One region of the Vibrio sp. NH-7 genome, then DNA from elsewhere that is predicted to be linked to it. Evidence: predicted binding sites of a transcription regulator. Region 1 holds the regulator's gene; each other region holds the start of a gene.
The links. Region 1 encodes CRP, which controls carbon source genes, mostly activating them, when cyclic AMP is high. Its sites were predicted from a motif close to TGTGANNNNNNTCACA; they were not measured.
Positions count from the first base shown of each region.

Region 2: malT (HTH-type transcriptional regulator MalT) is a predicted target of CRP. The motif match lies at 2,119-2,134, and genes of this name have one in related genera.
Region 3: recB (exodeoxyribonuclease V subunit beta) is a predicted target of CRP. The motif match lies at 7,021-7,036, and genes of this name have one in related genera.

Region 1 is NZ_CM132187.1:263,305-274,402, forward strand. It holds gene ACUALS_RS01265 (ExeM/NucH family extracellular endonuclease) at 1-836, shown strand, start outside; gene ACUALS_RS01270 (endonuclease I family protein) at 887-1,783, shown strand; gene ACUALS_RS01275 (hypothetical protein) at 1,834-2,199, opposite strand; gene ACUALS_RS01280 (aminodeoxychorismate/anthranilate synthase component II) at 2,422-3,000, shown strand; gene ACUALS_RS01285 (aspartate aminotransferase family protein) at 3,370-4,584, shown strand; gene astA (arginine N-succinyltransferase) at 4,695-5,714, shown strand; gene astD (succinylglutamate-semialdehyde dehydrogenase) at 5,749-7,206, shown strand; gene ACUALS_RS01300 (2-oxoadipate dioxygenase/decarboxylase family protein) at 7,393-8,184, shown strand; gene crp (cAMP-activated global transcriptional regulator CRP) at 8,273-8,905, opposite strand; gene ACUALS_RS01310 (phosphoribulokinase) at 9,147-10,016, opposite strand; gene ACUALS_RS01315 (YheU family protein) at 10,099-10,311, opposite strand; gene ACUALS_RS01320 (hydrolase) at 10,350-11,098, opposite strand, start outside.
Region 2 is NZ_CM132188.1:112,598-123,695, forward strand. It holds gene malT (HTH-type transcriptional regulator MalT) at 1-1,942, opposite strand, end outside; gene ACUALS_RS14915 (glycogen/starch/alpha-glucan phosphorylase) at 2,494-4,947, shown strand; gene malQ (4-alpha-glucanotransferase) at 5,046-7,226, shown strand; gene glgB (1,4-alpha-glucan branching protein GlgB) at 7,493-9,673, shown strand; gene ACUALS_RS14930 (hypothetical protein) at 10,039-10,680, shown strand; gene ACUALS_RS14935 (VOC family protein) at 10,815-11,098, shown strand, end outside.
Region 3 is NZ_CM132187.1:714,361-725,458, reverse strand. It holds gene argA (amino-acid N-acetyltransferase) at 1-786, shown strand, start outside; gene ACUALS_RS03510 (hypothetical protein) at 991-1,170, shown strand; gene recD (exodeoxyribonuclease V subunit alpha) at 1,182-3,302, opposite strand; gene recB (exodeoxyribonuclease V subunit beta) at 3,302-6,922, opposite strand; gene recC (exodeoxyribonuclease V subunit gamma) at 7,187-10,633, opposite strand; gene ACUALS_RS03490 (TDT family transporter) at 10,789-11,098, opposite strand, start outside.

The DNA of each region.
Region 1 (11,098 bases):
CTGAAACTCATGAAATCAAAGCCGCGTCTTTTACCTTCATAGACGATGAACCGCTTCATGGCGAAAATGGAAAGGTCATCGATACCTTTTATGGTTATGAAAATGTGTTGGCTATTCTCGATTCGAAGGGCTACAACACCGTCAATCGTGATGGACAAGGGAGTTTCGACTACATTCTAACCTCACCGGGTTTGAAGTCTTTGGTGGTTGATGCGAAGCAGTGGAATATCAACGCTGGTGAAGCAAGTGTATTGGCGTATGATCATAGTTTGGGCCAACAGTACCAAGACGTTTATCGCGCCGCGGTTCATGACCCTGTTGTCATTTCTATTGCTTTTGATGGTAAACCTTTAGAGCCAATCGATCCTATTTATCCTATAGACCCAGACCAACCTATTGTTCCTGGAACGCCCGTAAAACTGCCCTTTGAGCCGATCAATGAGCCTAGAATACCTGCGCCTTCAGTGGGTAAGAGCTTTAAATACTTTGTTGATTTGACCCAAGCAAATGGCACCCATCTAAAAGTGGGTGATGAAGTTTCGGTTTCAATTAGTGACGCCATTTCAACTTATGTAGCGACGTCTTCGAGAGTTGCCAAAGATAGCCTGGACGCATATGAGATTGCACTAGGCTGGACTGAAGTGAGCTTCTCCGAAGGGTTAGAGCTCGGGGAATACAGTGTTAGAACAACAATCGCTGGTGAAGTGATTCAGTCTGATCGTATCAATGTCGTAGAAGCAACAAAAGATGATAGTGAAGATGCTGGTAGTTCTGGGGGCGTTGGACTACTCGCTTTATTTGGTCTGGGATTCTTGCGTCGCAAGTTCAAAGCGTAATTGGTTACCATAATTAGGAGAGGGGGGATTGCTCCCCCCGAATCAAAGTCATGAGAAAAACACTATTCACTTTATTAATGATGAGCACCTTTGGTGCCTCTGCCGCTTATGAACAAGCGCATGATCCTCATGTTGTTGGAGGGATTCCGTCAATCACTTGCCAGACTGACATCGTTGAGCCACCCGTACCGCCAGGAGAGATCCATAACCCTAATGGCTATTACGATAGTGCCATTGGTAAAAGCGGGCCAGAACTGAAAGCGGCGCTCAATGCGATTATATCCACAGGGATTACTCAGTTGCCTTACTCTTCAAGCAGCTTTGACGTTTGGGATGCTCTGGATATTACCGATGAAGATCCGAACAACAGTAGCAACGTGATCTTGATGTACACCGGGCGCTCACAAGAGAAAGGACAAAAATCGGGTCAAGGCAGTTTAGGTCAAGACAACTGGAACCGTGAACACACCTATCCTAAGTCAAATGGAGGCTTTAACGATAAGCGCGCGGCGGCATACACGGACATCCATCATTTAAGACCGACGGATGAAAGCGTTAATGGGGCGCGAGGAAACCTAGAGTTTGATGAAGGGGGCACCGAGTTAACAGAAGCGCCAGGTAACAGAAGAGATGGCGACTCATTTGAACCACGTGATGAGGTAAAAGGTGATGTTGCACGTATGATGTTCTACATGGCAACGCGCTATGAAGGAAAAGACAATAGTGATGCGTCTAACCCTGATTTAGAGCTTGTCTCTTCAGTGACTGACAACGGTACAGCTTTGGGTAATGTTTGTATTTTGCTTGAGTGGAACAAACTGGACGGCGTCGATGATTTTGAATTTGAGAGAAATACCAAGATTCAAAACATTCAAGGTAACCGAAATCCATTTGTCGATAATCCACATTGGGCAGATAGCATCTTTGCTAAAGATTGTGTTCAGTAGCGATCTTTATAGTTAGATTTTAAAAGAGCCAACAAACGTTGGCTCTTTTTTTATAGGTATTGGTCTTCTTCTAGGCATCGCTGTTGGTCAAAGTGATCATAGCGACCTTTAGGGCCTTTAAAGTGAATGTTCACCACCATACCTTTGTCTACGAAGTAGCGCAGGTTATCGCAGGAGACTTCACGACCAATTTTCTTAATTGCTGTCGCATTCCACTGGTATCTCGATGGCAGTGTCTGCACTAAAGAGATAACGCCAGACTCATCGACAGTCAAATCATCAACACCTGCGAGTGCAGTGCGAGCTTCTTCAATGGTTTGTTTATCTGCTGTTGGTGTTGGAACATCTGACGTTGATTGACAACCAACCAGTGCGAGCGAAGCCACTAGGCTTGCGACGATTGCATTAAATTTCATTATATTTCTCTGTAACTATTTGTTGTGTATCTGCTTTTATTAGCAGCTCAATCATATGATAGATTTGCGGTGTGTATCTAATGCTTGTTTGTATTTATTTTAATTATCGTTATCTGGAGCAAGTTTAAGAACATATTGCCCGATCGATTATTACTTGCCTTTCTATCTTCTTATTGCACAATACCGCTCCTAACTTCGAAATACTTAGTGCTTGTTTCTGCCATGCTGTTGATTATCGATAATTACGACTCGTTTACTTACAACCTCTATCAGTACTTCTGTGAGTTGGGGGCTGATGTGCAAGTGGTACGTAATGATGAAATTGATATTGCCGGTATTGAAGCGTTAGCGCCTTCGCACTTGGTTATCTCGCCTGGGCCGTGTACCCCTAATGAGGCGGGTATCTCGTTGCAAGCGATAGAACATTTCGCGGGGCAATTACCCATTCTGGGAGTTTGCTTAGGGCATCAAGCCATCGCGCAAGTTTTTGGTGGTGAAGTGGTGCGCGCTCGGCAAGTGATGCACGGTAAAACCTCGCCTATTCGACACAATGGACGAAGTGTATTTACGGGTTTGAACAATCCACTCACCGTGACCCGATACCACTCGTTGGTGGTGAAAAATGGCACTCTGCCAGACTGTTTTGAGTTAACTGCTTGGACTGAGTTTGAAGATGGTTCTATGGATGAGATTATGGGCTATCAACATAAGACCTTACCGATAGATGCGGTCCAGTTTCATCCAGAATCGATCAAAACGGAGCAGGGACATGAACTGCTCGCCAACTTTCTGAAGCGATAAACCCTGACTGGGATCACCTTTCTTAACATTTCTTTCATAATTCAAGCGGCGAATATTCTGTGAAAAACTATTCGCAGCCTATGTCATTGCTACCTTTCAGCCCTTGCTATGCCTATGCTTAATCAGAGCTTATCTTTGTTATAAGAATATATTGCTTCATAAAACGAGTAGCATCGTGCATAAATACTCACACATGATGGGAATTCGGCTTTTTCAGTGTGGATAAAAAGCATAAATCACTATTGAAAAGGTTAATTGTTTGTAAATACAATGCCGTAATTGCTTAAAAGCAAAACAATATCTTATTTCATTGAATGGAAGTAAGGACACCATATTCGCTATGCATGCGGTATCGAGAGGGAATGTGCAATGACTGTAGAAAATAATGTAGAACGCGGTTTGTTTGATGAGGTAATGGTACCTTGTTATAACCCAATGGAAATGATTCCAGTAAAAGGCGAGGGTGCTCGCGTTTGGGATCAGCAAGGTAAAGAGTACATCGACTTTGCTGGTGGTATCGCCGTGAGCTGTCTAGGTCATTGTCACCCAGCAATGGTGAATGCATTAACAGAGCAAGGCCAAAAGCTGTGGCACCTAAGCAACGTGATGACTAACGAGCCAGCGCTGCGTCTAGCTAAAAAGCTGACCGAAGTGAGCTTTGCAGAAAAAGTGTTCTTTGCTAACTCGGGCGCTGAAGCGAACGAAGCTGCTCTTAAGCTGGCGCGTCGTTACGCTGCTGATAAGTTTGGTCCAGAGAAATCTGAAATCATCGCGTTTACACAAGGTTTCCACGGCCGTACCTTCTTTACGGTCACTGTCGGCGGTCAAGCAGCATACTCTGATGGCTTTGGTCCTAAGCCAGGTGACGTGACGCACCTACCTTACAACGATGTTGAAGCGCTGCGTGAGCATATCTCAGATCGCACGTGTGCCATCATGATGGAACCTCTTCAAGGTGAAGGCGGCATCATCTCTCCAACAGACGAATTTGTTCAAACTGTTCGTGAACTGTGTGACAAACACAATGCACTGCTGATTTTTGATGAAGTTCAAACTGGTAATGGTCGTACTGGTCATTTCTATGCTTACCAAGGCCTGGGCGTGACGCCTGACATTCTAAGTACTGCGAAATCTTTAGGCGGCGGTTTCCCGATTGGCGCAATGCTAACGACTACAGAGCTGTCTAAGCACCTAAAAGTGGGTACTCACGGTTCGACTTACGGCGGTAACCCTCTGGCGTGTGCTGTGGCAGAAGCGGTGGTTGACGTCGTGAGCGATCCAGAGACATTGGCTGGCGTTGCTGAGCGTGAAGCGCTGTTCCGTGATGGCTTGGCTAAGCTGAATGATAAATACCAAGTTTTTGCCGAGGTTCGTGGCAAAGGGTTACTACTCGGTGCTGCACTTAATGATGAGTGGCAGGGCCGTGCTCGCGATGTTTTGGTCGCAGCGGGTAAAGAAGGATTAATGGTACTAGTTGCGGGTGCAAACGTAGTGCGTTTCACGCCGTCACTTGTCATTAGTAAAGAAGAAATCGAAGAAGGATTAGCGCGCCTGGATAAAGCATTAGCGTCGCTAACACAATAATTAAAACATCTAACTGAGCTAAGTCATCATGCTTAGCTCGACTACCGAGACCACCAGTTGTTCTTCAAAATAGCTGGTGGTGTTGGTATGAGCATCAGGAGGGAGTATCGATGCTAGTTGTTCGCCCTATCGCAATGTCGGATTACGACGCACTACACACTTGCGCCGTCGAATCGGGTCACGGATTTACATCTCTACCAGTTAACGAAGAATTGTTAACCAACCGAATTACTCATTCAGAGTACAGTTTTACCAAGCCAGATGTTACAGAGCCCGGTGATGAAGGTTACCTAATGGTCGGTTTTGATAGCGAAACTGGCGAAGTAGCGGGTTGTACCGGAATTGAAGCTTCAATTGGCTGGGATGTCCCATTTTACTCTTACCATATCAGTACGATTGTTCACTCATCAGCAAAGCTGGGCGTTAACAATGTCGTTAAGTTGCTGACATTTGGTAACAACTACACCGGATGTAGTGAGATTTGTACACTGTTCCTAAGACCAACATTCCGTGGTGGTTTGAATGGTCGTCTTATGTCGAAGTGTCGCTTCTTAATGATGGCTGAGCACCCACATCGCTTCTCTAAAACGGTGTTCGCTGAGATGCGTGGTGTGTCTGATGCAGAAGGTAATTCGCCTTTCTGGCAGTGGCTGCAAGAGCATTTCTTCTCGATTGATTTCACCATGGCTGACTACCTAACAGGTATCGGTAAGAAAGGCTTTATTGCCGACCTTATGCCTAAGCTGCCCATCTACATCAACCTGCTAAGCAAAGAAGCACAAGCGGTAATTGGTGAAGTGCACGAGAACACACGCCCAGCGCTGCGCTTACTTGAAAAGGAAGGTTTCACTTGCCGTAACTACGTCGATATTTTCGATGGTGGCCCAACGGTTGAATGTGATGTGCGTAATATTGAATCGGTACGTCACTCGTTCCGAGCCAAAGTGACCATCGCGGAGCATTCAAGCGCGAACGATTACTTAATTTCTAATACGTCTTTTGAAAATTTCCGCGCGACAGCGGCAAAAGCGGCCTATGACCGAGAGACCGAATCCGTGATTCTTTCTCCTGAGGTAGCGGATGCACTCAAAGTAAGCGAAGGCGAATTCGTTCGAATGTTGGCTCAGTAAGCCTGAATGTATAAAGAATTTGAAGGAAGAAGTTATGACACATTGGATTGCAGGTGAATGGGTTGCGGGACAAGGCGAGCCGATGAGCTCACAAAGCCCGTACAACAACGAAGTGATTTGGCAAGGCGACAGTGCAACGCCTGAACAAGTCGAGCAAGCGGTATCGGCGGCACGCAGTGCGTTTGTCGGTTGGAAGAAAATGAGCTTTGCTGAGCGCGAGGCGATTGTTTTAGCCTTTGCCGAAAAAGTGAAAGAGAACAGCGAGCAGATTGCGGAAATCATTGCCAAAGAAACGGGCAAGCCAATCTGGGAAACGCGTACAGAAGCGGCAGCAATGGCCGGTAAAATTGCTATTTCGATTCGTGCATACCATGACCGCACCGGTGAAGCGCAGCGCGAAGCAGCAGGCAACCAGATTGTGCTACGTCATCGCCCACTGGGTGTGATGGCGGTATTTGGTCCGTATAACTTCCCTGGTCATTTGCCAAATGGTCACATCGTGCCAGCCCTTTTGGCCGGTAACACCGTGGTATTCAAACCATCTGAGCAAACGCCACTAACCGGTGAGTTTGCGATGAAACTGTGGGATCAAGTTGGTTTACCAAAGGGCGTGATTAACCTAGTTCAAGGTGCCAAAGAGACGGGAATAGCGCTCGCTGATTCGAAAGGTCTTGATGGCGTGCTATTCACGGGTAGTGCAAACACCGGGCATATTCTGCACAAGCAGTTTGCAGGACAACCGGGCAAGATGCTGGCGCTAGAGATGGGCGGCAATAACCCGATGGTGATTTCTGACAACTACGGCGACCTTGATGCCACGGTTTACACCATCATCCAATCGGCATTCATCAGTGCAGGGCAGCGTTGTACCTGTGCCCGCCGCTTGTATGTGCCTGTAGGTGAGAAAGGTGACCTGCTAGTGAGCAAACTGGTGGAAGCAACCAACAGGATCCGTGTCGACCAGCCATTTGCAGAGCCTGCTCCGTTTATGGGGCCTCAAATTTCAAAAGCTGCCGCTGACTTTATCCTTGCTGCGCAAGCGAATCTGCAAAAGCTTGGCGGTGAGAGTCTAATCGAGGCGAAAGCGGGTGAGGCGGCATTTGTTACACCGGGTATCATTGATGTCACTGCGATTGCAGAACTGCCAGATGAAGAGTACTTCGGCCCGTTGCTGCAAGTCGTTCGCTACCGAGGTTTGGAAAAAGCGGTGGAACTGGCTAACGACACACGCTTTGGTTTATCGGCTGGCCTAGTATCTACCGATGACAGTGAGTGGGAATACTTTGTTGACCATATCCGTGCGGGTATCGTAAACCGCAACCGTCAGCTCACTGGCGCGAGTGGTGATGCACCATTTGGCGGTCCAGGCGCATCGGGTAATTTACGTCCAAGCGCTTACTATGCCGCAGACTATTGTGCTTACCCTATGGCTTCGATGGAAGGCAGCGAAACATTGCTGCCTGCTACGTTAAGCCCAGGGTTAGATCTATAACCATAATAAACCACTAAGGTTTCCCTTATTGCCTTTCTTAGCCGAAAGGCACTTTAAACGTCACAGGTTGAAGGCTACCTAATCAGATTTTCTGGACACATTTTGGTTAGGTGGCCTCTTTTATATCGAAAAACAATACTAATAAAGCTCTCTTTAACGTAAACAACCCCGATACAAGGAGGCGTTATGACGCCAGATGTTTTGTTCCAACCGTTATGGAATGACTATATTCAACGCTTATGTCCCTCTGCTGAAAAAGTGCATCAACTTCTGCAAGAAGACGAAGCATTGATCAACGACCATATTGCTTTGCGCACCTTCAATGTTGAGCCGTTAGGCATTGCGACGCTGGCTCAACCATTCCTTGATGCTGGTTACACCCCTTGTGGTGACTATGTGTTTGAGAGCAAAAAGTTAGTCGCCAAGCATTTTGAACATCCAGACCCAACGCAACCGAAAGTATTCATCAGTGAACTCAAAGTCGATGAGTGTTCAGCCGAGTTGCAGGCCATCGTGGCTAAACTGGTTGAGCAGGTGGACGCCTCTCAATTGCAAAGCCCAGAGTTTTTGTATGGCGGACGTTTGTGGAATCTTAGCTACGCTGATTTCCAGACGTTGGCAAAAGAGAGTGAATACGCTTCTTGGTTAGCTGCCCATGGTTATGGTGCAAACCACTTTACGGTGAGCGTGAATCAGTTAAATGCGTTTGGCGAAGTGGTTGATGTGAACAACCATCTGCGTGATGCAGGCTTTACCATCAATGAGTTTGGTGGTGAGGTGAAAGGCTCCCCAGATGTGTTGCTCGAACAGTCATCTACTATGGCAGACAAAGTCCCCGTGCAATTTACTGAAGGCACAGAGATTATTCCGGGTGGTTTCTATGAGTTTGCCAAGCGTTACCCAATGAGCAACGGCGAGCTTTATCCAGGGTTTGTTGCGGCGTCTGCTGATAAGATTTTTGAAAGCACCAATGGGTAAGTTCGAACAGGGATTACCTAGTTTGTATTGCTCACAAACAAAAAAGCCACCCAATGGGTGGCTTTTAAAATTCAGCAGTTAATCGAGATTAACGAGTACCGTAAACAACGATTGTCTTACCGTGAGCAGAGATTAGGTTCTGCTCTTCTAGCATCTTCAAGATACGACCTACTGTCTCACGAGAACAGCCAACGATTTGACCGATTTCTTGACGAGTGATCTTGATTTGCATGCCGTCCGGGTGAGTCATCGCATCTGGTTGCTTCGCTAGGTTTAGTAGCGTTTGCGCGATACGGCCAGTAACGTCTAAGAACGCAAGGTCGCCCACTTTTTGGCTAGTCACTTGAAGGCGGCTTGCCATTTGCGCTGAAAGGCGCATTAGGATATCTGGGTTTACTTGAATTAGCTGACGGAACTTCTTGAATGAAATTTCTGCTACTTCACAAGGAGATTTAGCACGAACCCATGCGGTACGCTCTTGGTCTTCTTCGAATAGACCAAGTTCACCGATAAAGTCACCTTGGTTTAGGTAAGAAAGGATCATTTCCTTACCTTCTTCGTCTTTAATAAGAACCGCAACTGAACCTTTAACGATGTAGTACAACGTCTCAGCTTTCTCGCCCGCGTGAATTAGCGTGCTTTTTGATGGGTACTTATGAATATGACAGTGTGAAAGGAACCACTCTAATGTTGGGTCGGTTTGAGGTTTACCTAGAACCATAATATCTCACTTCCTCTGCAGGGTACGCTTGCCGCTTTCCATGTTTTAGCTAAGCCTTAAATAGGCTTACTAGGATAAGAGCACTTTACAAATGCTGCAAGCCAACTTGTGTTTCGGTTACAAATAGTATCCTTTTTCGAAAACGATTTCTTGATTTTAATCGGGTCCTACTTGGGTTTTGCTACGCAAAACTGTGCACATGATCACGGTATGAAAAGTAATCGTGTTCTAGCCGTGAGTTCTAGCCAATTTTTCCTGTTTCGATGAGTTGCTGAAGGATAGGACGAACGATCAATTCCATCGCAAAACTCATCTTGCCACCAGGCACGACTAAGGTGTTATGTCGCGACATAAATGAACCATCAATCATTGCCAGTAAGTATGGGAAATCGACGTTCTTAATTCCGCGCAAGCGAATGACCACGAAACTCTCATCCAAGCTCGGGATGCCTTTTGCATTTAAAGGATTGGATGTATCGACGGTCGGCACTCGTTGAAAGTTAATGTGGGTGCGCGAAAACTGTGGGGTGATGTAGTTGAGGTAGTCGTCCATCGAACGAACAATCGAATCCATCACCGCTTCACGAGAGTGACCTCGATCGCGAGTGTCTCGAACAAACTTTTGAATCCACTCTAAGTTCACGATTGGAACCATGCCAATCAAGAAGTCCACATGCTGGGCAACGTTAACATCGCCATCGACGACGCCGCCATGCAACCCTTCGTAGAAAAGAACGTCGGAGTTCTCTGGCAAGTCTTGCCAAGGGGTGAAGGTGCCAGGCATTTGGTTGTATGGTACTGCCTCGTCAAAGGTGTGCAGGTAGCGGCGAACTTGCCCTGTACCTTCATGGCCATATTTACGAAAGAACTCTGCTAGCGCAGGAAAGTCGTTAGCTTGTGGGCCAAAGTAACTAATATGGCGGCCTTGCTCGCGCGCCTTACGGATCTCCACATCCATTTCTGGTCGTGTGAAGCGATGGAAGCTGTCGCCTTCAACCCATGCGGGTTTGACGTTCATCATATTGAACATCTTACGGAAAGCTTCTGAAGTAGTGGTAGTACCGGCGCCAGAAGAACCGGTAACGGCAATAATTGGATGTTTTGCTGACATGACAAACCTTGTCGTTGAATACGTTCCTGTAATCGGAGTTCACTATAGCACGCTTTAGTAAACCGTCATTGTATGCAGTTCTCTAAAATTTGTTTTTGAGTTGAATGTCGACGGTTTCATGTAACTCGGAGAAAACCACGACCGCATCACCTGACTCGAGCTGTTTCTTAATTTGATCAATCTTGCTTTGCAGTGACACCTCTACCGCTCCGTAGTCGGTTCCTTCCCTAAGGACAAACTCACGAATCAAGTTTTCTAATGTCTCTGGTGCAATGTCTTGCCAAGGAACAATCATAAATACCTCTAGATTTTATGTTCGCAGATGAGGCGCTATTATGCCGGATCGGTGAGACTTTCATAGTAGGCGGGCAGGGCTTCTTCCAGCCAAAACCGCGGTTTGATGGCGCTGCCGGTAACAAAGCCGACATGACCGCCTTGATCAAACAGCCGGTAATCGATGTTATCGGGCAGCACATACTTGGGGATCACCGCATCAGTCATAAACGGGTCGTCTTTGGCATGAATGATTTGCGTCGGGACTTTGATCTCTTTCAGGCGGTGGATGCCCGAACAGCGCTGGTAGTAATCTTCGGCATCTTTAAATCCATGCAGCGGCGCGGTGATTAAGTCGTCAAACTCGTACAATCGCGTCACCCGTTTGATGCATTGATAAGTTAGCCCTAACTCGCCCTTGAGTAAGTGGTGCTTCTGCAAGGCGCTCTTTTTCAAAGAGGAGAGTAAGTAGTTTTTGTAGAGCTTAGAAAAGCCTTGTTCAATTCGCTCCGAGCAGGCCGAGAGATCCAATGGCGCGGAGACAATCGTTGCGGCATCGAGTAGTGGGTCTTGATTATACTTAGCCAAGTAGTTCGCCAGCATATTTCCGCCAAGTGAAATCCCAACGGCAACCTTCTTTTGAGAAGGAAATAGACTATTGAGGTACTGCAAAAAGAAACGGGCATCTTCGACTTCACCAGAGTGATAAGCGCGCGCTAACTTGTTCGGCTTACCGCTGCAGCCGCGAAAGTGCATCATGACGGAGAGCCAACCTTGTTTGTTAAACGCATCCATCAAGCCATTGGCGT
Region 2 (11,098 bases), on a different replicon from region 1:
GGTAGGTTGACTGTTTCTGCAGATGCACAATTTGGTCGATGAACTTACCCGCTTTGTCGAGCTCCCCTCGGCCAATGGCAATACGCGCCAACATTGAGTAGCTATGTAAGTGCTTACTTGGACTGTGATTCCCTAGGATATCAAGCCCTTTGTATGCGCACTCTTCCGCTTCATCTAAGCGGTTCCAGCACCAAAGGATTTGCGCTCGAACACGAAGCAGAAACTCATGCAGGGGAACTTGTTGTAACTGCTGCTCTTCTATCAGTTTGAAGGCATTGTCTTGCACTTCGTACGCGGCTTGAACGTAACCTTGAGCGATCAAGATTTCGCTTTGTTGCAGCATGGCCCATAAGGCTTGGTGGTAGACTTGGTATTGTCTTGCCAGCTTTTCGGTTTGTTGCATCATTGGCAGTGCACGGCTTAAGTGGCCTAATACGTGGTTAACTTCGCCCACAACAGAGGTCGCAACGATACGACTACGATAGACGGTACTGTCGAGTTGGCTCAGTGACAATTCCGCTAGCTCAAGGGCTTTTTCAGGCTCATTCTGGTTAATTGCAACTTGGGCACGTAGTGCGTTGAACTCGCCTTGCTCTTTGGTGCTTAAAACCACGTTAAAGGCTTTCATTTGCGCATCGGCTTTAGAGAGCAAATCGCCAACATCATTGTATCTGTGCTGGCTTTGCGCTAGCCAAGCCTGAAGCATGCACAGTTTCGGTTCGCTGTAGAGTTGCTCAGGGCTGAGCGTCTCAATGGCCTTTTCGACACTTTGCAGCTCGCCGCCATTGAACATTTTCCACCCATATTGCAGCAAGATGTCGGCAATTAACTGGCTATTTTTTGCTTTTTGCGCATGGTAAAGCGCTTGATGAGGAGAAGAGAGCTTCAGCCACGCTTTCGCTGCGGTTTGGTGTAGCTCGGTTTCCTGCTGGGGAATACGCGCAGAGCGTTCGTGCGTTAAGAACTCCGCAAACAGATTGTGGAAGCGATACCAGTTTTGTTCGCCTTCCAGCGGGTGAATGAACAGACCAAAGCGGTTTAACGATTCAATCATGCTCAGCGCATCATCACGCTGGGTGAGGGCAGACACCAACTCATCATTGAAGTGATCAAGGATAGAACACTGGAGTAGGAATAAGCGAGTTTCTGCATCCAGTAAATCAAACACCTCTTCGACAAGGTAATCCCATAGATGAGCATGGTTAAATTCAGAAAATGACTCGGCGGACTGGGCTAAGGTTTTATGCTGATGCTGCGCTTGCAACGCGATAAGTTGCAATGCGGAAGGCCACCCCTCAACGTACGCTCGTAGGTTGTTTGCGGTAATGTCATCAATGCCATCAGCCACACGCTGATTAAAGAATCTTGTGGTCTCTTCGGTATCAAACGCCAACAGCTCGTTGCCAATTTCAATCATCAAGTCACGAACGCGTAAGTTTGCGGTGCCCAATGGAGGCGCGGCGCGACTCGTGACGACAAGCGTTAGGTTGTCTGGCATGTGCTTGAGGAAGAAACGCATGGCTTCGTGGATTTCTTCATCACTGATCAGGTGATAATCATCGAGCACGAGGTAGCACTCTTGATGGAACGCCGACATTTCAGAGAAGACTTCGCCAAACAGAGAATGAAGAGAGGAGAACTGGCGTTTCTCGGCGAGTTTTTGCGCGTTAGGGCAAGCGTTGTTGGTTGCTTTGTTCAATGCTTGTAATAGGTAGTTCATAAAACGGAAAGAGTCGTTGTCACTTTCGTCTATGCTGTACCAACCGACGTTAACTTTGTCCGATAGCCATTGAGCCGCCATCGTGGTTTTGCCATACCCCGCCGGAGAGCGGAAAAGGACCAGTTTGTAGCAAGGGGCTTGTTGCAACAAATCTAAAACTCGCGGACGAACGATAGCATTATGTAATCGACCCGGTCGGGTTAACTTAGAAGGAATCCACATCTTCTTTTCCCTGCTCAATACCCCTAATTGTTGTTATTCACTCTGCTAGGGGTGGTGAATAAATAGCCAATAGGCCTTGTTGACAGCGATGTTACTTGAGAACGAACCCCACAGTTATTGATCAACCACGAGATTTTTGTGTAATTCACACTTTGTTGTTATCTACGCCCCTAAATTGTGACTCTTGTCACCTTTATTGCGAGTTGTGAGTGCGACTTCTATCCTTTGTTGCACCGAAAATGATGAAAACTGAGTAACAGATGAAAACTTAATGTGATCAAGTATACATATCCATCAATTGGTTGTTTTTCTGAACCAACAAGTTTCATAAACAGGATGTAGGGTTAATTCGTTGATGGTGTGATCTCAATCACCAGGGTCTGCGCTCAGGAATAGTGAACTGAGAGTCAGATCACTCTGCTTTGAGGTGTCCTCCCTCTACGCCCTGAGCCCTCCTCCTAATAAGCCGTTTTGGAGGAGGATGTTTTGCTAGCCGTGCCCATGCACGATATGCCTCAGATGAATTAGAACCAATAAGTGAGATTTCTCTAATGAAACCTACGCAACAGACAAGCTTTGATAAAGCGACTTTCCAACATGACGTGAAAATGCACCTTTCAGCAACGTATGCAAAGACCGAAGAGACAGCAACGGCACGTGAATGGTACCTAGCAATGGGTAAGGCGTTAGCAGAGATAACGACACTCGATCTGCTAAAAACGGAACAAGATCCTAAAATCCAAAACGCAAAAAGCGTTAACTACCTATCACTTGAATTCCTCATTGGCCGCTTGACGGGTAACAACCTCATCAGCATGGGCCTTTACGAGCAAATCACTGAAGCGATGGCTGAGCTGGGCCAAAACCTGACGGACCTACTTGAAGAAGAGCGTGACCCTTCGCTAGGTAATGGCGGTTTAGGTCGTCTTGCGGCGTGTTTCATGGATTCATGTGCGGCTCAAGAATTCCCAACTGTGGGCTACGGTCTGCACTACGAGTACGGTTTGTTTAAGCAATCTTTCGAAGAAGGCCGTCAAAAAGAAGCGCCAGACGCATGGCGTGGTGTTGAAGGCTACCCTTGGGAAGTGGCTCGTCCAGAATTGGCACAAGAGATTGGCTTCTACGGTCACGTTGACGTTGAATATGTGAATGGCAAAGAAGTTCGTAAATGGGTACCAGGCATGACGGTAAAAGCGATGCCTTGGGACTTACCAATCGTGGGCTACGAATCAGACACGGTGTACCCACTGCGTCTTTGGGAATGTCAGGCGATTGCTCCATTCTCACTTGCGAGCTTTAACAACGGTGATTACTTTGAAGCGCAGCACTCACTTATCGATGCAGGCAACATCACCAAAGTTCTGTACCCGAACGACAACCACGAGAAAGGCAAAACTCTGCGTCTAATGCAGCAGTACTTCCACTCAGCAGCATCAGTACGCGACATTCTACGTCGTCATGAAGCGGCAGGTTTTGCACTCGCGGATCTTCCAAAGCAAGAAACGATTCAGCTAAACGATACGCACCCAACGATTGCGATTCCTGAATTGATGCGCATCCTTGTCGATGAGAAAGGTCTGTCTTGGGATAAAGCGTGGGAAATCAGCGCGAATACTTTTGCGTACACCAACCACACGCTATTACCAGAAGCATTAGAGACATGGCCAGAGTCGTTGATTCAACGTCTACTTCCACGTCATATGGAAATCATCTTTGAAATCAACCACCGCTTCCTACAAGAAGTTCGTAAAATGTGGCCTGGTGATGGTGAGAAGCAAGCGAAGCTTTCTATCATCCAAGAAGGTTTCAACCGTATGGTTCGCATGGCAAACCTATGTGTGATTGGTTCGTACAAGGTGAATGGCGTTGCAGCGCTGCACTCACAACTGGTTAAAAAAGACCTGTTCCCTGAGTTCAATGAGATCTTCCCAGGTAAACTGACAAACGTAACTAATGGTATTACACCACGTCGTTGGTTGAAGTTCTGTAACCCAGGTTTGTCTAACCTCATCTCAGAGAAAATCGGCACAGAATGGCCTGCAAAACTAGAGCTACTTGAAGGCATTGCTCAATACGCGACGGATGCGAAGTTCCAAAAAGCATTTATGGCCGTTAAGAAGCAAAACAAACAGCGCTTGGCGGATTGGGTTCAAGAAAACATGGGCATCGAGCTTGATACTAACGCGATCTTCGACGTTCAAATTAAGCGTCTGCACGAGTACAAGCGTCAACACCTAGACTTGCTACACATCTTGTCGCTTTACCACCGCATCATCAATGATCCTAGCTTTGAATGTACGCCACGCGTGTGTTTCTTCGCTGCCAAAGCTGCGCCGGGTTACCACCTAGCGAAAGAGATCATTTTTGCGGTCAACAAGGTTGCTGAGAAGATCAATAACGACCCACGTATTGGCAACAAGCTAAAAGTGGTCTTCATTCCTGACTACCGCGTGAGCATGGCAGAGATCATCATCCCAGCGGCAGATGTTTCTCAACAAATCTCGCTAGCGGGTAAAGAAGCATCAGGTACCGGTAACATGAAAATGGCGCTAAACGGTGCGCTAACGATTGGTACGATGGATGGTGCAAACGTAGAGATTCGTGAAGAAGTTGGTGATGAAAACATCTACATCTTCGGTCTAGACGTTGAGGGTGTACAAGCGCTGAAAGCACAAGGTTACAACCCTTACGACTACTACCACGCGGATCCACTGCTGAAAGCGTCGCTTGATTTGCTAACGGGTGATGAGTTCACTCCAGGTCAACCTGGCTTGCTACGAGCAACATTCGATAGCCTGCTTGATGGTGGCGACCCATACCTATGTTTGGCTGACTTTGCATCGTACGTTCAAGCGCACGAAGAGATGGGCAAACAATACCAAGACCAAGCAGGTTGGGCGAAGAAAGCCATTCTCAACACCGCCTTGGTTGGCAAGTTCACATCAGACCGCTCAATTCGAGACTATGTGAACAACATTTGGAAATTAGAGTCAGTAAAACGCTAATTTACTTATAAAGCCAAGACCTTCGGGTCTTGGCTCACTCTTTTAATCTATTAAATACCCTACATTTTGAAGGTATACGCAGTCCTTCGGAGAGAGCGATGAAAGAACAAAACGCATTAAAACAAGTCGCTGAAATGGCAAGAATTGCCGACAGCTACGTAAGCGCGTGGGGAGATGAAGCAAAAGTTGAGGACGAAACGATCCGTCACTTACTTGCGTCTTTAGGCTACGACGTAACCAATGATGAAACTCTTCTACAATCGGCAGAGAAAAAGCATAAGAAAGATGTGCTTGAACCAGTATTAGTAATTCGTGATGGCGAGCCTGTAGAGGTGGCATTGAACTTGGGTGCAAGTGCCCGAGAAAGCGAATTTAGCTGGCAGCTGGCGACTGAGCAAGGAGAGGTACTTGAAGGCTATCTTCAGTCTCAGATCGTGCGTGATGAGCGCAAAGAGGGTGGCCCTTTAGTGTTTGCACTACCAAGTGATTTGCCTTGGGGTTACCACAAATTGACCGTGACACGTAAGCGTCGCAAGTCGCCATACGAGATGACGCTGATCGTGACGCCAAAAGCGTGTTTCAAGCAAGCAGACATCGAAAACGGCAAAAAAATGTGGGGCCCAAGTGTCCAACTTTATACACTTCGCACTCAGCACAACTGGGGGATGGGTGACTTTGGCGACCTAAAACAGCTGGTTGCGGATATCGCCTCTCGCGGTGGTGATTTTGTTGGCTTAAACCCAATTCACTCACTCTTTCCTGCCAACCCAGAAGGGGCGAGCCCATATAGCCCGTCTTCTCGTCGTTGGTTAAACATCCTATACATCGACGTGAGCTCAGTGCCTGAGTTTTCATTGAGCATTGAAGCGCAGCAAATGGTAGGCAGTGCGGAATTCCAGCAACGCCTACAAAAAGCGCGTGACTCTCACTGGGTCAACTACACCGAAGTGTCAGAACTGAAAATGAGTGTGCTGCCACTGCTGTTCAATGAGTTTAAGAAACGTCACCTCGACAAAAACAGCGAGCGCGCTCAAGCATTCTTGGCCTTTGTTGAACAAGGTGGCGACAGCCTAGTCCACCAAGCGGCATTTGATGCGCTGCACGCGACATTGCATGCTGAAGATAACAACGTTTGGGGCTGGCCTGTATTCCCTGAAGAACTGCGTCAATTTGATAATGCCGCAGTGCAGAAGTTTATTACTCAGAACCAAGATAAAGTGCATCTTTACATGTACTTGCAGTGGGTTGCAGACTCTCAAATCAAAGAAGCGCAAGCACTGGCTGAAGAGAAAGGCATGTCTGTGGGGCTGTATCGTGACCTAGCGGTTGGCGTGGCGGACTCTGGCGCGGAAACGTGGGCGGATAATGGTAACTTGATCCTTGATGCCAGCATCGGCGCGCCACCAGATATCTTAGGTCCATTGGGTCAAAACTGGGGCTTACCACCACTTAATCCTCAAGTCTTGAAAGCGACAAGCTACGATGCGTACATCCAGCTTCTGCGTGCCAACATGAAACACTGTGGTGCACTTCGCATTGACCACGTGCTTGGTTTGTTGCGTCTATGGTGGATTCCAAAAGGTGAAAACGCGACCAAAGGCGCGTACATCTACTACCCAGTTGAAGACATGCTGGCAATCTTGGCGCTTGAATCGCACCGTCACCAATGTAGTGTGATTGGTGAAGATTTAGGAACCGTGCCGGATGAAATTGTTGAAATTCTTCGTGATGCTGGCGTTCACTCCTACAAGGTGTTCTTCTTCGAAACGTCGGAAGATGACGGTGGCTTTATCTCTCCGGCGCATTACGCTGAGCAATCTATGTCTGCGCTATGTACTCACGATATGCCGACATTGAGAGGCTTCTGGCACTGCGATGACCTTAAAATGGGTCAAGAGCTTGGCTTGTATCCAGACGAAGAACAGCTCAAAGGCTTGTTTGAAGGCCGCTTAGAATGTAAGCAAGGCATTCTAGATTCTGTAGCATGGCACGGTTACCTACCAGAAGGCGTGGGCCGTGACGCTCAGTACGTTCCGATGGATTCATATTTAGCCGAAGCGTTGCAGCTGCATGTGGCTGCGGGCGCTTCAACCTTGCTGAGTGTTCAGTTAGAAGATTGGTTGGAAATGGATCAACCTGTTAACATTCCAGGTACGGTCGACGAGTATCCAAACTGGCGTCGTAAGTTGTCGATGAACCTAGATGAAGTGTTTGCGCAGGAAGGCGTGAACCGTATTGCTCACAAGCTGACAGAAGTTCGTGCTAAGGTAAGCAAATAGTCGCTGCTTTCACCTTTTACATAGAAAAATATCGACTTAGTCACTCTATGTAAAAGCGTAATTCAGTACACTTTCAGAACGCTATTTTAAGCCCGCAATCATATGGCGGGCTTTTTTATAAATTAGAACAATAATATCAACTTAGCCTATGTGATGGTTTCTTTTTGCTTGCTAATACCGTGCCCCAATGGTGAGGGATAGGGACAGAATTCACCCATTCACAGTGCCAAGTCGATACATGAAAGTTCGGTTAGGGAGAGATACATTTGAAAACGGCTATTCTGGACAAAAAAACGCAAGCGTATAACCAGCTTTCTCATGCAACGTTTGTTGACCCATTTTCATTCCTTGGTCCATACCTTGATGCTGACGACGGCGCTATCCGAGTATGGATGCCCGGCGCAGACTCGGTCTCGTTGTTGATTGATGGCGAAGACCCGATTGAATTGACGCGCGAAGATGCGTCAGGCTTTATTCTTGCGGACAAACGTGACTTACATTTCACCCACTACCAACTTGCAGTGCAGTGGGGAGAGACAGAGCAAATCGTCGACGACCCTTATCAGTATCACAATATTTATGCGGAATACGATGACCTGCATACGCCAAAAGAGATGTACAAGCACATGGGTGCGCAGTTCATTACCCTTGAACGTGACGGTAAGCAGATCAGCGGTACGCGTTTCTTGGTTTATGCTCCGCATGCAAGCGCATGTAGCTTAGTTGGGGATTTTAACCAGTGGGATGGACGCCGCACGCCAATGCAGCGTTTAGATTACGGTATTTGGGGTTTGTTTGTGCCTAACTTGCCGGAAGGGACCCAATACAAGTTCGAGTTGAAAGGACCTAATGGTGAGGGGCTACCACACAAAGCCGATCCGTGGGGCGCACACTCTGAGCAATTCCCATCGTTTGCATCGTTAACCTATGACCACTCTCGCTACGCGTGGCAAGATGAAAAGTGGCAAACCCGCCCTGTCACAGAGAAACGCAAAGAAGCCCTCTCGTTTTATGAGTTGCATGTCGGTTCATGGAAAAGGGACGACAACGGCGATTTTCTTAATTATCGCGAGCTGGCCGATGAGTTGATTCCTTATTTGGTGGAGATGGGCTACACCCATGTTGAGCTTATGCCAGTTTCCGAGCACCCGTTTTACGGATCTTGGGGCTACCAACCTGTAGGCTTGTTCGCGCCGACCAGCCGTTATGGCGCACCAGATGATTTTAAGTACTTTGTCGATCAGTGCCACCAAGCGGGATTGGGTGTTGTACTTGACTGGGTGCCAGCGCACTTCCCATCCGATGACCACGGCTTAGCGAATTTTGACGGCACGCCGTTGTTCCATGATCCAGACCCACGACGTGGTTGGCATCAAGATTGGAACTCATACATTTACGATTTAGGTCGTGAGCATGTTCGTCGTTTCCTTGTCTCCAACGCGCTCTATTGGTTCGAACAGTTCCATATTGACGGTATTCGCGTGGATGCCGTGGCCTCTATGCTGTACTTGGATTACTCGCGCAGCCATGACCAATGGATTCCCAACGTCGACGGCGGCAACGAGAACTACGATGCCATTGCGACCTTGAAGTGGATGAACGAAGAAGTTTATAAGTACTTCCCAAATGCGATGACGATTGCAGAAGAATCGACCGCTTTCCCTGGCGTTTCGGCTCCAACCTTTATGGGCGGACTTGGTTTTGGGTTCAAGTGGAACATGGGTTGGATGCATGACTCGCTGTCATACATTCAAGAAGATCCAGTTCACCGTAAGTACCATCACAACACGATTACCTTCCCATTGGTTTACGCACACAGCGAAAACTACGTGCTTTCGCTCTCCCATGATGAAGTGGTGTACGGCAAAGGTTCCATTCACAATAAGATGCCGGGTGATGAGTGGCAGCAAACAGCAAACTTACGAGCTTACTTAGGGTACATGTACGCGCAACCAGGCAAGAAGCTGAACTTTATGGGCGCGGAGATTGGCCAAACGGCAGAATGGAATCATGATGATCAACTGCAATGGTTCTTGCTTGAGTTTGAACGCCATCAAGGTGTTCAAGCACTGACTCGAGATCTCAATAAGCTCTATCGTGATGAGAAAGCGATGCATGAGCTTGATTGCGAGCCATCAGGCTTTGAATGGCGCCTGCAAGATGCCGCTGATGCATCGATTCTAGCCCATGAGCGAATCAGTGAGAGCGGCGAACGCATTCTCGTGATCACGAACTTTACCCCGGTACCACACGAATCATTCAGAGTTGGTGTACCAAATGCGGGGCGTTACGAGCTTCTGCTTAATACCGATTCTTCGGAGTATTGCGGAAGTGGTTTTGAGGTATTGGCAGCGGTCGAATCCGATGAAACTGAAAGTGAGGGCTTGGCTCAATCACTAACGCTTCGTCTACCACCGTTAGCGACTGTGTTTTACAAGTTAACTTAACCTTCTCTAGTAATGCACAATTGTTTAAAGGCCTGACAAAATGTCAGGCCTTTCTGTATAAAGCGGGCAATATTCTACTGGATTGATATCAATATCACCAACTAGCCTTTTATCGTCATAACAGTTCACAGTCTTTGTCGAATTATTCGTCTATATTCCTTTTTGAATCTGCGTCTTACTCTATTTTTGTCTTATATTTGAGAATGCTCTTCGCCCAGTTTGAGTTGGGTTGATATCACAGTTTTGAGCTTTAGAATGGCAAAAAAACAGCGTTCATTGGATCGCCTGTTTAGGGAGCTTTGTTATATCCGACATTTCGATCGGTAAGCGGACACGGATTGTTTTGTCTATTTAAGGTACAAACAATGAAAAAGCTATTATTGCTAGGGCTGTGTGCGACACCGGTTCTGGCTTCGGAGTTACAGGTTTCCGTCGATCTTCTTGAAGGAACCTATGTTGGTGAATCTAAGTATTATTACGATACAGAGTACAGTGATTTACCGGGGTTCTATCATGAGAAGAACAGTGTTGAATGGGGAATCGGTTTAAAATACATTCACGATTTTGAAGATTGGGATGTGTTCGCTAAGTTCTCTATGGGCGATTCGGAACTGCGCCATTCGCACACATGGGAAACCGGCGCACGTTACCGTCTAAATGAGAGTCATTGGTTTAGTGCTTATTGGAAAGGGACCTTTGCCAAAGAAGAGTACCAAATTGAGGATCGTGTGATTGACCCAGAGCACCAGAACTCTATCACTAATGGTGAATGGGCAATGTGGGCGATCGGGCGTTATCAGTACAACCTACAATCGCAGTTTGATTTACCTCTATACGTGGGTTTTGAGGCTGCAACGGACTTGAACGATCCAGCGCTGATGCAAGACACGTTAGCGGGTTTCGTCGGCGTTCGTTACGATCAATATTTTGCTGAAGTCAGAGCGGGTGAAGACTTGATCTTTGCGACGTTCGGCTTAAGTTTCGATATGTTTAAAGAGCAAGAATAGTCCGGTTTAGCGGTTCACTTTCGAAATGACAAAAAGCTTCCAAGATGGAAGCTTTTTTTGTCTCTTTGCTGCTGGTTAACAGACACCTATGTTTCTCACCGCTATGATAACCAGACTTAGACAAGGAGAATCAGATGGAACCGAGAATCAGCATCATCACATTGGGCGTGGAAGATTTAGAGCGTTCGTATCAGTTTTACCGCCAACTTGGCTTCCCTTCCTCAAGAACGCCAGAAGATGGCATCATTTTTTTCAAAACTGGTGGGGTCTGCCTTGCCTTATACCCACTCGCGGCACTCGCAGAAGATGTGTCTGCTGATAAGGCGGTTACGCGAAACGGTTTCAGTGGTGTGACTCTTGCGCATAACACGCGTTCGAGGGAGGAAGTCGATCAAGTCCTCGCGCTTGCTGTTCAAGC
Region 3 (11,098 bases), 450 kb from region 1:
AATCTCCTCTCTGAAGAGGTTGCGACTCAAGTCGCGATCAAACTCAAAGCAGACAAACTTATCGGCTTTTGTTCTGAGCAAGGCATTATTGATGAAAACGGTGATGCGGTCGCGGAGCTCTTCCCTCGCGAAGCAGAGCAAATACTGCAAAAACTAGAACAAGATATCGACGCAAGCAGCGATAACTCTTCAGGTACATTGCGCTTTCTTCGAGCGGCCATCTCAGCATGTCATGCTGGTGTACCTCGTAGCCACTTAGTTAGCTATAAAGTCGACGGAGCCTTAGTACAAGAGCTGTTCTCATTGGACGGAATAGGCACCCAAGTGGTTCAAGCCAGTGCAGAACAAGTCAGACAAGCGGATATTGATGATATCGGGGGGATTTTAGATTTGATTCGCCCATTAGAAGAGCAAGGCATTTTGGTGCGCCGCTCTCGTGAACAGCTTGAGCAAGAGATCCACCAATTCACTATTATCGAGAAAGATGGTTTGATCATTGGCTGCGCAGCACTCTACCCGTACCCTGAAGAGAAAATGGCGGAAATGGCTTGTGTCGCAATCCACCCGGAATATCGCGATGGCAACCGTGGTTTGCTGCTGTTTAACCACATGCGTCTACAATCAAAAGCGCAAGGCATTAAGCAGATATTTGTGTTGACGACACACAGCCTACATTGGTTCAGAGAACAGGGTTTCCATGAGATGGATGTCAACTTTCTACCGTCACAGAAGCAAAACTTGTACAACTACCAACGAAAGTCCAAAGTGCTTGCGATCGAGCTCTAGGTTATGAAATTCTCATATTGGAGACATGATTTCATAAAATTGACATAAAAAACCTACTTTATTCCCTTTATTTCATATCTTCATTTGGTTAAAATTTCGGCTCCTTGTTCAAGGAGCCCATGGGACTCATCTCTACTTAACTTTTCAAGTTAGGTTGCACGGATTGCTTTAGGTTGATAACAACGTCACTAAGAGCACTATTCGATGAAAACTATTATTTGTAACTCAGTCCAGAGCTTTTGGGATATGGCGGACAATGAACTGCTAGAAGGCTTAGATGTACACTGTGTCTTTCCCGTTACGGAAGGTTTGAAAGCCTTTATCTTGAACTACCAAGAAAAGTATCAAATCCGCAGTATCTCTTTTTCAACCGCTCTTGCTTAAACGCTGCACACTCATTTCGCTAACCAGGGATGGTTAAGCACCTCACTCAGACGCTTTATTAGACCACTCGCCCGTTCAGTTTGAACTCGAATACCTCGCTTCATCACTCGCTCATCGATATACAAACTCAAACGCTTTTTAGCTCGGGTAATACCGGTATAAATAAGTTCTCGAGTCAGTATTGGCGTAAAGTCTGGCGGTAGAATCATTAGCGTATGCTCGAACTCACTCCCCTGAGATTTATGGATCGTCATGGCGTACGCCGTTTCATGCTCGGGCACTCGGCTCGGTAACACCGCTTTGACACTGCCATCAGGTAACTCAAAGAAGACTTTCAGCTTGCCCTCTTGTTCATCGCGAATACACAGCCCAATGTCACCATTGTACAAACCCAGAGCGTGATCGTTTCGCGTCACCATCACTGGCCTACCGTGATACCAAAGCTCATCTTGAACTTGAATTAGCTTGCGATTAAGTAACGCTCGCTCAATGCGCTGGTTTAATCCAGATACGCCAAAGTCACCTTCGCGAATCGCGCACAAAAGTCGACATCGGCTAAAGGCGTCGAGTGCCGCTTTCGCCATTTGCTTGGTGGTTTCAAGCTTACCGGTTTCAGGATCAGTCAATGTCTGCTCAATACGCTTTAAGTAAACGCGATACTCACTCACCAAGCTCTGAACCATCTGACTGTAGTGTTGGCTATCAATGGGGAATTTAGCGATGTCAGTAAACTCTTTTTGCCAAACCCAATCCACTTGCTGTGCCGAGCCCGCATTGATCGCTTTCGCTAGCTGACCGATCCCCGAACGAGCGTCAAATCGGTAGCTTTTTTGTAGCATGCATAAGCTATCGGCAATGGTCGCGGCGTTATGATGGCTATGTGCCAAGGTTTGATATCCCGTCAGTTGGCTGATCTGCTGAGCTTGAGCACTGCCATAGCCAAATTGATGGAATGAACAGATATCACCAAGCACCGCCCCTGCTTCCACTGAGGCCAGCTGATCCTTGTCCCCTAGCAATATCAGTCGCGCATGTTTGGGCAGAGCGTCGACCAATTTGTACATCATAGGCAAATCGACCATTGACGCTTCATCGACAACCAAAATATCGAGGTGTAACGGGTTGTTTTGGTTATGGCGAAATTCAGCGCTGTTTGGCAAAGCGCCCAACAAGCGATGAAGCGTGCTTGCATCGGTTGGAATCGCCTCTTTGAGCTTAGGGTCAACGGGTAACTGTGAGATGGCTTTACCTATTGACTCAGTCAATCGCGCTGCGGCTTTGCCCGTTGGCGCGACCAGTTTGATGGTCGGCACATCGCCAGATTGTTTAGCCTGTTCGATAAGCGCTGCCAGTAATTTGGTCACCGTCGTCGTTTTGCCCGTACCAGGTCCACCCGAAATAACTGCGAATTGACGCGTTAATGCCACCGCCGCCGCCACTTTTTGCCAGTTTACACAGGCAGCCTGTGGGACAAGTTCATCGAGCACTGATAATTGCTCGATTGTTCGCACCTCTGCGAGCTTTTGGTCTATGGCAGGCCAATCGATCTGTTCCTCTGCCACCACGTCCAAATGGTCACACACTAACTGCTGCCTTTGAACCGCAGTCAGAGAAGGAGAATTTTCAATGCTTTCAAATAAATATCGATAATTTCTGGCAAACAAATGATTAAGAAGTTCAGTCAATTTTTGCTGTTCAGAGGGCTTTAGGATCATGGGTGTCCCAAAGCTGTTTAACCGCTCGGCCAACGTCACTTCGTAATGCCAATAACGATGCAGATAAAGCCGTTCGCCATCAAAGACCAATGGCAGAGCTTGGGCACTTTTTGCTACCCATGGCGAGCTTTCTAGCAGTTTGATCCAGTCAACACCGACTAATAATAAGTTCAGCGCCATTGCACCGTCACCAAACAAGCCCAGTTTACTCGCCAAGTCGACAGCTTGACCTTCCCCATCAAACAGCGGCAAACAGACATGGCCTTTGCCCAATTCGCTACTGACCACACCGGATATAAACGCCAACGCTTCATCATTGGATTGAGCGTAAATAAATCGCGCAAACTGATAGTCCAATTGGCGTAATAAACCTTTGTGGGCTAGCTGTTCTAATGTTGAAATGAGTGGTAATGCCATCAGATTAACTCCCCCTGACCTGCACTGTTGTATTTGGTATCAATGGGTAAGCCGTCAATCAAGCGATCCATATCATCGAGAAACTCCAAGCTCGGTTTTGCTGAGAAAATACCATGGCTGCTCTCGCCGTCCATACCACGCAAAAATAGGTAGTAGACCCCACCAAAATGTTGCTGATAGTCGTAGTTGGGCAAGCGGCTGCGCAAGAAACGGTGCAGCGCCAATGCATAAATCTGGTACTGCAAGTCGTAGCGGTGATCGGCCATCGCGGCTTTCAGCGCCTCGCCATGATAGTAAGAAACATCGTCCCCCAAATGGTTCGATTTCCAGTCCAAGACGTAGTATTTACCCTTGTCTTCAAAGACCAAATCGATAAAGCCCTTTAGCATCCCTTGCACGTTTTGAAAACCAAGATCCCCCGCTTTCGCCGAGAGCGGATCGTGACGTTGAATAACGCGATTTAAGGCGGGAGCTGACAGTACTTCAATCGGCAGTAAAAACTCCATCTCAACCAGTCGTTGTGATGGCTTTTTCTGGTTCAAGATGATCGATTTGCCGTCTAACGGTGTGGCCAATACGGTATCAATCAGCGACTGCAAAATAGGTAACCAACTTGGGTCTAATTGCTCACTCTCCATTAACGTGATGATCGCGTGTTGATTCTCTTCACTGCAGGCTGGCTGAGTGAATTCAATCTCTTCAAATAAGCTATGCAAGAACGTCCCCGGCCTTGCGCCACGTGGGAAGGTAAAGATCGTCTGCTCAGGCTCTAAAAGCTCGTCTTCATCTTGCTCACCGGATGAGTCCACATCCAGACGCATCAAATCACTTAGCGCGTCATCACCATGGTGACTGTGTCCTTGCTTCACTAAGCCAGAATAACTGGTGATCCGCCAGTTTCGGTCGATGCTTTGCGCCAAGGTGCGAGCGTGAAGCGTCTCTGTCTCCGTTGCCACAACGTGCAACGGTGCCTCATGCTCATCAGGTAATCCCGTGCAAACCACCGGATCCAACGCTTCAACCTGAGCTTGAATCGCTCGCGCTAAATCATTGATTCCACCTTCTTGCCCGTCTTGAAGAAGATAGCCCATCGCACTGTGGTGAACGCCTGTTGGCTCCTTGGTTGAGCGGCCATTTCTCAGTGGTGCAGCGCCAATAAAACAACCATAGACCGCACGCGTCAATGCAACATAAATCAAACGGAGATCCTCCGCTAAACGCTCTTTATCCGCTTGCTTGAGGGATGCTTCATGCTTGGTGATATCGAGAATGGTTCTGTCTTGAGTCGCGTCGTAGTATTTGGCCTCGCTTGCTTCGCGGTAACTGAGCACAAAAGGCAAAAAGACTAAGTCATATTCCAAACCTTTCGACTTATGAATCGTCACAATCTGGACGAGGTTACGTTCAGATTCTAAGCGTTGGATTTGGTCTTCGCTGCCCCCGAGCCCATTTTGTGCATCGCTGATCGCTTGCGCCAACCAACGCAGTAACCCATGGTCACTGTCCAGTTCTGTACTGGCTTGCTGCAACAATTCGCCGATGTGCATTAAGTCGGTCAGGTTACGCTCACCGTTGTCTTCTTCGAGGAGTCGTTCTGCAATGTGACGTTTGCTCATCACACTACGCAGCATAGGTAGAACACCTCGCTGAACCCAAAGCTTACGATACTCTTTGAACTCATTGATGGCGCTTTCCCACTCATTTTCATCGTTGTTGAGCTTGTCTAGGGTTCCGGCATCTAAGGCAAACAGTTCAGACGCCAAACTCGCTCGCAGTGCCCGATCATTTTCCGGCGTCAGCACCGCTTGCAGCAAACGTTGTAAATCTGCCGCCACCACTGAGGTAAATACGCTGTCTCGGTTAGATAGGTAGACACTGGCGATCCCTTGTTTCGCCAATGCCTCTTTCACCATTCGTCCTTCGCTGCCAGTTCTCACCAGCACCGCAATGTCGCCGGCTTGAACTGCCTGCGCTCCTTTACCATCTTCAAAGTGGGCTTCACCAATTTGCGCCGCTGAAAGAATGGTTTGAATTTGGTCCGCCGTTGCTTTCGCCATTGCCGACAAATATTCCCCTTTTGGCAGCGGCTTTTCGTCGGCATCTTGCAGCCAATACGTCAGCGCGGGTTGCTTTTGGCCTGCCATAGTCCAAACCCTTTTTTCAGCGTTTGGACTGTGATTAACAGGAAGAAAGGGAATATCTTGGTCGTAGATAAATGGGCTTGTCGGCAAAGAGAAAATTTGGTTGACCGCCGCAACCATATCCGCGCTCGAACGCCAGTTAGTGCCCAAGGTGAAATGGGAAGAGACCTGATTTCTTGCTTTGATGTAAGTAAAAATATCAGCGCCGCGAAAACCGTAGATGGCTTGTTTCGGGTCTCCGATCATAAACAAGCCACACTGAAGATGGTCGAGGTAGATACGGCTAAAAATGCTGTATTGTAGTGGGTCGGTATCTTGAAACTCATCGATCATCGCCACTGGATACAAGGTGCGAATTCGCTCAGCAAGTAAGCCCATTTCATCACCGTCTATCGATGCCGATAGCTGGGTGAGTAAATCGTCAAATGATAGCCACTGCTTCTGCTGTTTCGCGCTGGTAAGCATCTCACGGCAATGTTCAATCGCGTGCGCCAAGATCGGCGCTTTTAAGCTGATTGGATTGGCAAGAAAATCGTCAATCGCGATAAAAGTATCGTGCTGCGGCGCACTGCCTTTCGGCGTTTTTTCTATCAATACGGTTTGGGCAAACTTTTCCAGCTTATCAGGAAAGTCATAACTGACCGTCTCAGTGCTAGCCCAGACATTGACGGTCTCTAGCCATGCCGGCAACGACTTTTTGCTGTAGCTACGTTTGTTGATGTCAGACTCACTGATCAACGCTAAATAGTCATCTTGTCCAGCACGCCACTGCGCTTTAAGCGCATCAATCGCCGCAAGGTTTTGTTGATGAAGATCCGCTAAGCTGCCCTGCATAGCCTTCACCGACAATGCCAACGGCGCTCCGGTTAGGTAACTGGACACTTCCGACAGCAATGCAGCTGGCGATCCCCAAATTCGGCGCACTTCACCTGCCAATTGAATCGGCAGAGGATAAAAATTACGTCGCCAGTAGTCGGCAACAATTTGCGCTTTTAGGTGGCTTTCATCGGTCACAAACTCGTTGTTAAATCGACTGCCAGATTCAAAGGCGTTTTGAGTCAACATTCTTTGGCAAAAACCGTGGATGGTGTAGACCGCCGCTTCGTCCATCTGCCGTTCTGCTTGCAGAAGAATGTTAGCCGCCTGCTTGTGATCGTCAATCTCGTCAAGCAAGGGCTGAATCACAGGGTCATGACTTTGGCCTCGGGCAAAGGCTAATCTAGCATCATGGATTCGCGCTCGAATTCGATCTCGTAGCTCTGCGGTTGCCGCCTCGGTAAACGTCACAACTAAGATTTGATCGACTGTTAACGGAGTTTGATGTTGAGTTTCTGAACTACCGTGCCCCAATAACAACCGCAAATAGAGACCTGCGATGGTAAAGGTTTTACCTGTACCCGCAGAAGCCTCTATCAGACGTGCGCCATGAAGAGGAAAAGTCATGGTATTTAGCGGAGTCACCATAGACGATGCAGTCATAGAATATTTGCCCTTTGAATGTAAAGCCGACAACCAACTGTGATCCCGGCTTAAAAATGCGACTTATTAATAAATATCCTTTAAAAGTGAGAGTTTTATGCGATCCCTCTCACAGCAGAATATTATTCTAACCGTTAGTATGCGCCCCACGTGTTGAGCAGCCATCTGTGCTGCAAGAGACCAACCGAATCATGGTCCCTCTGACCTGTGGCCGTACAGCGAACGCCCTACACTATAATGATTTACTGGCGGCCACCTACTTTCTTATTCCAACTCATCATTTGATTTCACCATGAGCCTTGGTGCTTGAATCACCCTTACTGATATGTCTCGAGCTTTGGTCGCCAACTCTTCGTTCCAAGCGGGCCAAATCCGGGAAATGTATGCATTGTTGCCTTCACCAGTCGCCATATAACTGTCGTTGAAGACGTCCGCCATTTTCTTGCGTGACTTTTCTTCATCGTCCACCCAATTCCCTCGACTAAATCCAGCCTCAATACAAGCCAATGCCGTTTTCGGGAAATAGCACAAAGGCTCGGTCATCCCTTGGTAGAACAGGCCAATGAGCTCGGCCAGCAGAGCTTTCGCTTGCTGTGCATCCTCCATTGCTGGGTAGACTAAGTGCACCACGCCTTCTTTGCGATCGTAACCAATCATATGCGTTCGTTTAGCGTGCCCCATTGCAGACATAGCAAGGTGATCAATCCATGCCGATAGGTAATCTTGCGAGCGGATTTGACCACTGCGAAAACGAATCAGCCCCGACTGATAAAACTGGGTAAGCCAACCAGTAAACAGCACAGGCTTGTTCTCTCCTAACGCATCAAACTCAAGCTTGACTTCAAGATCGTCAGCGGCAGATTGGCACAAGAAGCCAATCTTCTCGACCAACTCTTCGGTTTGGACGCGATTGGTTTCAAACTCGATATCGCCAAATGCGCCAACGGGCAGTTTGCCTTGCGCACGTTGGGTAGCAATAAATTGCTCAATCACGGTTTGGCTATCTTGTTGCGGCTCTAATAACGCAGCTAACAAACTGTCTCGAATTTGGTAGCTCTCTAGCCCTCCAAGCACAAATGGCTCATCATCTTCCATAACAGGTAATGGCGGCTCAAACATCACTTTTAGACGGCGGTTAAAGAAATATTGCACAGGCAATCGCCAGAAACGCTGCAACTCAACGAGATCCAACTCCAGTGGGTAAGTAGCATCCAAAAGATAATCTTCAAGCTGGCGATTAAACAGACCACTTTGCTGCCCTTGCCGATTGGCCGCGGGTAACCACTCTTTCGCATAGCTTGGCTGCGTGCCAATAAATGCGGTTGGGCTGAACGGCACCATCGGATGATGGGAGATTAAGGAAGCCAACAAACGATCACCCGATTCATCGCACGCCAGTGCCTGATCGCCTTCTAAGCAGTAATTTTGATGGCAATACTCCAACAACTCAGACACCAGCACCGAAGGGACGCGCTCGGTGTTGTCTTGAATCGAGCGTCCCACATAGCTGATGTATAACGTCTGCTGCGCAGAGAGCATCGCTTCTAAGAACAGATAGCGGTCATCATCTCGGCGAGATCGATCGCCGGGCTTTGCTCGCCCTGTCATCAAATCAAAACCTTCAGGTGGCATTGAACGCGGATACACTCCGTCATTCATGCCCAGCAAACAGACGGTTCTAAACGGTATTGAGCGCATCGGCATCAAGGTACAGAAGTTTACTTGACCCGCTAGGAAGCGCTGGCTCACTCTGGTCCCCGAAAGCTTGTTTTGCAAATACTGAGTGATAACCGAAGGGGTTAGATCTTGTTCAAACGCGGCGTCACTTAATTGTTCTTTTAACGCCGATAACGTATCGCGAATAGACTTTAATGCAACTTCACCTTCTAATTCTACCGAAAAGAAATCATCGAGAAGGTGCGTTAAGGTTTCCCGCCATGCGTCAATCGACTGAGTCAAACTGAGTTGGGCCCGGTATGCCTCGATACACTGAATAAAGTGCGCCAGTTTCCCTGCCAACTCAGCACCCATTCCTTGCACTTCGTTATAGGGTGCAAGCGCGCCATTCGCACCATTAAACAAGCCCGCCGATTCAGGCATTGCGTAGCCAAGCAGCATACGCTCGATACCAAACTGCCACGTATTTTGCTGAGTGTCTGGCAACTCAAATTCGCGCCCTGTGGCTCTATTTAGCCCCCAGCGAATCCCCGACTCCTCGACCCACTGCTTAGCCTGAATGAAGTCATCTTCCGTCAAACCAAAACGAGCCAAAATAGCGGGCGTTTCTAGCAGCTCCAATAGTTCTGAAGCAAGACAACGTGTGTTGGGTAAGTTCACCAGTTGCATGAAAGCGTTGAGAATGGGGCTCTCTTGATCAGCGGTTCGGTCAGAAATAGAGTAAGGAATAAAGCGCTCACCTGGCGCATTACCAAACACCGCCTGAATCGCAGGACTGTAAGCATTGATGTCTGCCACCATCACGATGATATCGCGTGGTTTTAGCGTTGGATCTGCATCAAACATCCCTAGCAACTGATCATGAAGCACTTCCACTTCGCGCATTGGGCTATGGCAAGCGTGCAAAGATACCGAGTTGTCCCCACCAATAACGACTTGCTTATGCTGGCTGGTTTCAAGCTGCTCATCGTCTTGATGCTCTTCTAGATTGAGAATGTCGGCTTGCAGTTGATGGAGCAGAGAATCTCGCTCGACATCAACAAAGGCTTCAATCTCGTTCGATTCAAGTTGCGATAGTAAGTACATGTTGTCGCGGCCAAGTTTGCCCATGGACGCCAACAAACTGTTGCCGACAACGTCAGTGTGTAGCTCATCATCTAGGTTATCGTCAATACCGCCTTTTAGCTGTGCGGACTCACCTTCCAGTTCTGAGTGGTTCTCTTTCCAAACCAGATGTTTACGATGTTTCGCCGCCAAACGCGCAAGGTATTTTCTGTCTCGCACTTCCCCCCAGTAATAACGGCACGGGTTGGTAAACATAAGGTGGACGTCAATGTGCTCACCAATCGCTTTCAAAGCATCCATATAACGGGGTGGAAGCGAAGTAATACCGAAGACAAACAGACGCTTAGGCAGATGTGAAAAGTCACCGTTATAGTTTTCCAAGGTGTCGATAAAATGCTCGTACAGATTGGCGCGATGGTAAGGTGATTGGTCTAACGCGATGGTATGGTCATACAGCGCTTGCCACAAAATGGGCTGCCATGGGTGCTCCTCTTCCAGTTCTAGAACAGGCTGACCTGCTTCCCAACTGGCGATCCACTCAGGTCTGTAAACCAAATAGCCATCAAAGATATCGGCAATTTTCTCGGACAGTTGATAGAGCTTGCTGCTGTCTTGATCCTTGTCCAAGTAGCGGCGCAGCGGTTCAAATTCCGCTTGCGTCAGCATGTCAGGCAAGATGCGCATTAACTTCCAAGTCATCGCTTCTTTATTAAAGGCACTGCGTTTGGGAACGTCAGGCAACACTTCAGTAAACATGTTCCAGATGAAGGTCGCTGGCAGCGGAAACTCAATGTTGGCAGCAACACCAAATTCTTTGGCAAGCTCCATCTTCAGCCACTGCGACATACCCGGGCTTTGCACCAGAATTTGCTCGGCTTCAAAAGGGTTTTCTAGTGGATTGAGTCTTACCAGCTCAACGAGGAGTGACTTTAAAACATCGACTTGATTGGAATGATAAACAGTAAACAAAATGTACTCACGCTGATCTTGCCCTAATTAGGATTGAGACTAGCACAAGCAAGACGGTTAGCAGAGCACTATAAGCGTATGATTTGGCTCGAATCAAAATAGCCGCTCAACCCTTGAACAAGTTGAGCGGCAAGTCAGATCCTACAGATGCAATTCTAAGGGCGGGCAGTAAAACCCAAAGCCTGACTGACTGGTCGATAAAAGGCTAAGTAACGCAGCGCCACGTAGCTCACCACCGCGGTCGCGATGACCAGTTCAAACCCAGCCAGCCAGTGCACTTGGCAAACATACTCTGCCGCTACGCCAACGTGTTCCATCCATGCTGCAAGTTTATAGAGCGCCGTTGAGCCGATCACCATTGGGAAGGTAAACGCCGCATAGCCAGGACTAAATGGCAATCTCAGTAGTTTAAAGAAGGCCAGATAGATGATCGCAGTCATTAATACCGCAATGCCAAACAGCAGA